2 regions of the Erwinia sp. INIA01 genome follow, and region 1 is predicted to be linked to the other one. Evidence: predicted binding sites of a transcription regulator. Region 1 holds the regulator's gene; the other holds the start of a gene.

What was found. The regulator ArgR, encoded in region 1, controls arginine synthesis, uptake and breakdown. The targets are predictions, from matches to a motif close to ANTGAATAAAAATACANT.
Region 2: argA (amino-acid N-acetyltransferase) is a predicted target of ArgR. The motif match lies at 1,104-1,121, and genes of this name have one in related genera.

Annotation. Positions count from the first base shown of each region.
Region 1 is NZ_JAPDNC010000013.1:27,404-30,825, forward strand. It holds gene yhcN (peroxide/acid stress response protein YhcN) at 3-266, opposite strand; gene yhcN (peroxide/acid stress response protein YhcN) at 364-633, opposite strand; gene yhcN (peroxide/acid stress response protein YhcN) at 746-1,009, opposite strand; gene argR (transcriptional regulator ArgR) at 1,462-1,932, opposite strand; gene mdh (malate dehydrogenase) at 2,383-3,318, shown strand; gene degS (outer membrane-stress sensor serine endopeptidase DegS) at 3,367-3,422, opposite strand, start outside.
Region 2 is NZ_JAPDNC010000002.1:724,719-728,140, reverse strand. It holds gene amiC (N-acetylmuramoyl-L-alanine amidase AmiC) at 1-922, opposite strand, end outside; gene argA (amino-acid N-acetyltransferase) at 1,136-2,509, shown strand; gene recD (exodeoxyribonuclease V subunit alpha) at 2,526-3,422, opposite strand, start outside.

The sequences.
Region 1 (3,422 bases):
AATTACTTGTAAATCTCAGCGGTCACGTGCCAGTTGTCCTGATTGCGGTCTTCTACCACGCGATAGGCGCTGGCACCCTGCATATCTGCTTTCTGTGACAGCTGCTGGTGAATATCCGAGGGTACTCCGGCCACACCGCTTAGCGTAATTGTCCCCGCAGATTGCAAGTTCTCTGCCTGTTGGCTATTGACCAGTTCGGCGGCAGAAGCGCCGAAACCGATCATTGACAAAAGACTCAATGCAGCGATGGTTGTTTTGATTTTCATAGATTATCTCCCATTTGCAATCAACAACCTACGGGCTACGTCATAATGACCAGGTCGTCGATACCACCACCGGATGCCGGGCATCCGGTGCGATGACTTATTTGTACAGTTCAGCAGTCGCGTGGTAGTTGCCATCATTATGCGCTTCGATCACGCGATAAGAGGTTGCACCTTGCTGGTCAGCTTTATCTGACAATTGCTGGCGGATATCACTTGGCGCCGCATCGATGCCGCTAACGCTGATGGTGCCGACAGATTGCAGATTCTGTTGAGCAACCTGATCGTTAGTCACCAGTTGTGCAGCGCTGGCACCGAATGAAAGAACAGAAGCAAGACCTAAGGCAGCGATAGTAAATGTAGTTTTCATGATATTGACTCCAGATAAGGTTTTTCGGTAACCGAAAGGGCTAAAAAGCATTTATTATTCTTGGGGTTACCGTACTAATTTTTTGACACTGAATAACTTTTTTAAACCGGTATTATTTGTAAATCTCGGCGGTGGCATGCCAGTTACCGTTCTGATAACTCTCGATAACGCGGTATGCACTGGCACCTTTCTCCGTCGCTTTGCTATCCAGCGCCTGGCGGATATCCATTGGTGAACCGGCGACGCCGCTGACGCTGACCACACCGATTGACTGGAGATTCTGCGCCTGAGTGGCGTTAACAGATTCGGCGGCAAATGTACCGAATGACAGAGCAGAGAGTACGCTTAGAGCGGCAATGGTAGTTTTTACGTTCATGATTTTATTCCTCGTCAACTGTTTTTATCTTTTTAGTTACTGTGATTCTCATCACGGAAATAAGTATAGATCTGATAACGGAAAATATTAATAGCAGGCTAATAATATTTTTCTGGGATTTATTGCAACTGTGTGCGGTTTTAATAACCACTAGTTATAAGAAGTGCTTATATTTTGCTCTGGCTTTGTTAAATTCACGTAAAAACATCAACCTGGATGACTTTAACTATTTGTGCGGTTATTTGCGGGCGATCACACAGGTGAAATAAATAGTGCTTTGCCAGACAGGCTGTTTTCTCGCGAAAAGCCAGTGATATGTGCTAATAGACGGGGGCGGTGGCTCGACAACTGAGGTAAGAGCTGCCTTGCGACAGCTCATAAATGCCCCGGTAACAGGTGTTAGCACGAGGTTAAGCAATGGGGCATAACAAGACTGCTTATAACTCTTTCCTTTAAAGCTCCTGCTCGAACAGGACCAGGATTGCATCATGCAGTTGCTTGACGGTAAAGGCGCGGGCAGGGGTAATAAAGATGGTATCGTCCCCGGCGATAGTACCAAGGATACCTTCGGCTTTTCCCAGTGAGTCGAGCAGGCGGGCAATCAGCTGAGCGGCTCCCGGACTGGTATGGATCACCACCAGGGCATCATTGAAGTCGACATCCAGCACCAGGTTTTTCAGCGGGCTGGTGGTGGTGGGAACGCCAAGTTCAGCCGGCAGGCAGTACACCATTTCCATTTTCGCATTACGGGTGCGAACCGCGCCAAACTTAGTCAGCATCCGCGAGACTTTTGACTGATTGATATTCTCGAAGCCTTCTTCCTGCAGTGCATTGACGATTTCGCCCTGCGAGCTGAATTTTTCTTCTTTCAGTAAGGCCTTGAACGCCTTAATCAGTTCTTCTTGCTTTGATGGGTTACGCATAGGTTACCGATAAAAAGGAAGTGAATGGGGGAACCCCAAGCGGGATAGTACATTATTATGCAATTAAATGAATTTTTATGCAAACTTGAATTGTGGTGCGAGGTGAAAGCCTGGCAGGGAGCCGAAGTCTAACAAACTTTGGCACTGAAAAGAAATCTAACGGGCCGGTACTACTTTGCACAATAAGTGAACAATTTGTTATAAAATTGATGTTGTTCGGATAAGTGCTATAGGTGTAAGGTACGCCGGATCACGATGTCTGCATGTTGCAACGACTGGCGACCAGCGATAACAGGATGCAATGCGGGCATATCTTCAGCATTTGCTGCTTTTTAGTGCTTAAGCACGCAAAACCGTAAACCCGCTATCGTCATTATCCCGCAGGTCGTCTAAGGTCGTAAGCAGATGGATTTCCCGGCATAACATGCTCAAAATAATAAGGAGTTTAGGATGAAAGTTGCAGTTCTCGGTGCAGCGGGTGGTATCGGTCAGGCTCTGGCCCTCCTACTGAAAACCCAGCTTCCGGCTGGTTCAGAACTCTCTCTCTATGATATCGCCCCCGTCACTCCGGGTGTTGCGGTAGACCTTAGCCATATCCCTACAGCAGTCAAAATTGAAGGCTTCAGTGGTGAAGATGCGACCCCGGCTTTGCAGGGCGCTGATGTGGTTCTGATTTCCGCTGGCGTAGCGCGTAAACCGGGTATGGACCGTTCCGACCTGTTTAACGTCAATGCCGGCATTGTACGCAACCTGATTGAACAGGTTGCTGCGACCGCGCCGAAAGCGCTGATTGGCATCATTACTAACCCGGTTAATACCACAGTCGCCATTGCGGCTGAAGTACTGAAAAAAGCCGGTGTGTATGACAAAAACAAACTGTTCGGCGTGACCACGCTGGATATTATTCGCGCCAACACCTTTGTGGCTGCGCTGAAAGGCAAACAGCCGCAGGATCTGAACGTTCCGGTAGTGGGCGGTCACTCTGGTGTTACCATCCTGCCTCTGTTGTCGCAGATTGAAGGCGTCAGCTTTACCGAGCAGGAGGCGGCGGATCTGACTAAACGCATTCAAAATGCCGGTACTGAGGTTGTTGAAGCGAAGGCGGGTGGCGGGTCGGCGACGCTCTCAATGGGCCAGGCTGCGGCGCGTTTCGGACTGTCGCTGGTTCGCGCCCTGAAAGGGGAAAGCAATGTTGTCGAATGTGCCTATGTTGAAGGCAGCGGCGAATACGCCCGTTTCTTCTCACAGCCGCTGCTGTTGGGCAAAAACGGTATTGTTGAACGCCGTCCGATTGGTAAACTGAGCGCGTTTGAGCAGCAGTCGCTTGATCAGATGCTGGACACGCTGAAAAAAGATATCGCTTTGGGCGAAGATTTTATTAAGTAAGTCCGCATTTCGCCCCGTCTCCAGACGGGGCGATACAGCCACTTTTCCCTACTGACTTTTGTTCTCTTCCGGGTATTCCAGTACCGTGACCGGTAGCGTCATCT
Region 2 (3,422 bases), on a different contig from region 1:
TCATGCTGACGCCGCCAATTAAATCCGATTCGTTTTGGGTTTGCGCCAGATAACGCGCGGCGGTGCTGGTGGCCCCTTTGGTCGACAGGGCAAAAACCGACGACCCGCGAGCAGCGCGGCTGGTAAACGCATCGGCGTGGATCGAGACAAACAGATCCGCACGCTGCTTACGCGCTTTCGCCACCCGAACCTTCAGCGGGATAAACACATCTTCATTACGCGTCATATAAGCACGCATGTTCGGGTGTTTATCGATTAGCGCTTTCAGGCGGCGGCCAATTTTCAGCACCACATCCTTCTCGCGGGTTTTATGCTTGCCGACCGCACCGGAATCTTCCCCACCGTGCCCGGGGTCAATCATAATCACGATGGGCCGGTCTTTCCCGGCCTTACCCGGCAGCGGTGCCGCGGCGGGCTGGCTGCGTTCCAGCTCGCCCTGATTGTAATCTTCCAGTAATGCCAGCAGCGGATCATCATCGTGCGGCTGTTTAACCGGGTAAAGATCCAGCACCAGGCGGTTTTTGATCCCGGCAACCGGTGCCAGCGTAAAGGTCTTGGGCGAGACGTTTTGCTTCAGTTCCAGCACCAGGCGTACGGTGCTGGCATCAAACTGCCCCACGCGGGCATTTTTGATGTAGGGGTCGTCCTGACGCACCAGATTGCCGACACCGTTCAGCGTATGATTGAGCTGAATATTTTCAATATCGATCACCACGCGATCGGGATTACTGAGCGCGAACTGCTTATACTTCAGTGGGATATTAGACTCAATGGTCAGGCGAGAATAGGTTGATGATGGCCAGATGCGGATCGCCACAACATGGCCGCCGGCAGCCATACCTGCCCGGCTGACGCTGAGCAGCAATACGGCACCCGCTCCCTGTAAAAGCCGTCGTCGGTTGAGGGATGTTGAATCGGTCATGCCACTCCAGTTGCTGTGAATTGATTAATAAAAAGACAAACGTTCGTTTTTTGCAAAAACTTTAGCGAATCCCTTAACCAGTGTCACCCCAAAAAAGCGATTAAATGCAGCACATTAGCTTGAGCAAAAATCAGTACTGGGTGATAACTAAGGAAAAATGCCACTTGCGCCCGAAGCAATAAAAGAATAAAAATACACATTTACCGAATAATAATGCAAAGAGGGTTTGCCGTGAAGGAACGTAGTACCGAGCTGGTTCAGGGTTTTCGCCATACCGTTCCCTATATCAATGCCCACCGTGGTAAGACGTTTGTCATTATGCTGGGTGGTGAAGCCATCGAGCATGAGAACTTCTCAAGCATCGTTAACGATATTGGTCTGCTGCATAGCCTGGGCATCCGCCTGGTGGTGGTTTACGGGGCCAGACCGCAGATCGATGCCAACCTCTCAGAGCGAAATCTCGAGCCTGTTTATCACAAGCATACCCGCGTAACGGACGCACAATCGCTGGAGCTGGTCAAACAGGCCGCCGGCCGGCTGCAGCTGGATATTACCGCTCGCCTGTCGATGAGCCTGAACAATACTCCGCTGCAGGGCGCGCATATTAATGTAGTCAGCGGCAACTTTATTATCGCCCAGCCTCTGGGCGTGGATGACGGGGTGGACTACTGCCACAGCGGCCGTATTCGCCGCATTGATGAAGAAGCGATCCACCGTCAGCTGGACAGTGGTGCCATCGTGTTAATGGGCCCGGTGGCGGTTTCCGTTACCGGCGAAAGCTTCAACCTGACCTCTGAAGAGGTGGCAACCCAGCTGGCGATTAAGCTGAAAGCGGAGAAAATGATCGGTTTCTGTTCCGAGCAGGGTGTCACCAACAGCAACGGCGATATTGTCTCCGAACTGTTCCCGAACGAAGCGCAGCAGCGCATTGAAGAGCTGGAAAACGACCAGGACTACCATTCCGGCACCGTACGTTTTCTGCGCGGCGCGGTAAAGGCCTGCCGCAGCGGCGTGCGTCGCAGCCACCTGATCAGCTATCAGGAAGACGGTGCCCTGCTGCAGGAGCTGTTCTCTCGTGACGGTATTGGTACGCAGATTGTGATGGAGAGCGCTGAGCAGATCCGTCGCGCCACCATTAACGATATTGGCGGCATCCTTGAGCTCATCCGTCCGCTGGAGCAGCAGGGTATTCTGGTGCGCCGCTCACGTGAACAGCTGGAAATGGAAATCGACAAATTCACCATTATCGAGCGCGATAACCTGACTATCGGCTGCGCCGCACTTTATCCATTCCCGGAAGAGCAGATTGGTGAAATGGCCTGCGTTGCCGTTCACCCGGATTACCGCAGTTCATCACGCGGCGAGGCGCTGCTTGAGCGTATCGCGCTACAGGCTCGCCAGATGGGGCTGAAGAAGCTGTTCGTGTTGACCACGCGCAGCATCCACTGGTTCCAGGAGCGCGGCTTCCAGCCGGTGGATGTGGAACTGCTGCCGAGCAGTAAGAAAGAGATGTACAACTATCAGCGCCGTTCCAAGGTGCTGATGGTAGATCTCCGGGAAAACAGCGTGCACGTGCGCCAGAGCTAACTGGCGCCGCGCTATTTTACAATCGTTCCACCAAACCGCTTCGGCGCTGGGTACGCTTTTTCACCGCGCTGTTAAAAACGCGGGTATCAGCGTACAGCGTCAGCTGGCGCTTAGCGCGGGTAATGCCGGTATACACCAGCTCACGGGTTAATACCGGCATCACCTGATTCGGCAGCACCATCAGCGTGTGCTCAAACTCTGACCCCTGAGATTTATGCACCGTCATCGCATACGCGGTGTCGTGCGGGGGCAGTCGGCTGGGCTGCACCGCTTTGATTGAGCCATCCGGCAGCGGGAAAAATACCTTCAGCGCCTGCTCACCATCCAGCATCGCAATGCCGATATCTCCGTTAAACAACCCCAGCAAGCGATCGTTGCGGGCAATCATCACCGGCCTGCCAACATACCATTTACCGTTTGCCAGCGTACCGCGACGAATCAGTCCGGCCTGGCGTAGCGTAGTTTCAATACGTTCATTCAGGCCGCTAACGCCGAATGGCCCCTCACGCAGTGCGCACAAAAGCTGGAAGCGCCCAAATGCCGACAGCACGTCAGCAGGAGAATCCCCTGCGGAAAGCCGCGAGAGATAATCACGGTAGCCTGTCGCACAGTCGTTAAGCAGCTGCTGGTACTCTTCGCTGCTGCTTAAACCGTGCCGGCGGATATCGCTAAACTCACCGCCAAACACGGCGTCTGCCCGTTTTACATCCCCGGCATTCACCGCCATCGCCAGCTGGCCGATTCCCGAAGATTCGGTAAATCGATAACTTTTACGCAGCAGACAAATCGCATCACGTACCGGCGGAGCGGCTTGATCCTCATTCCCCGTCACCTCACAGCCGGTGAGCCGGGCCAGTTCAGCGGCACGCGCCGGGCTGTAGCCAAATTCGGCGCACCGACAGATATCACCCAG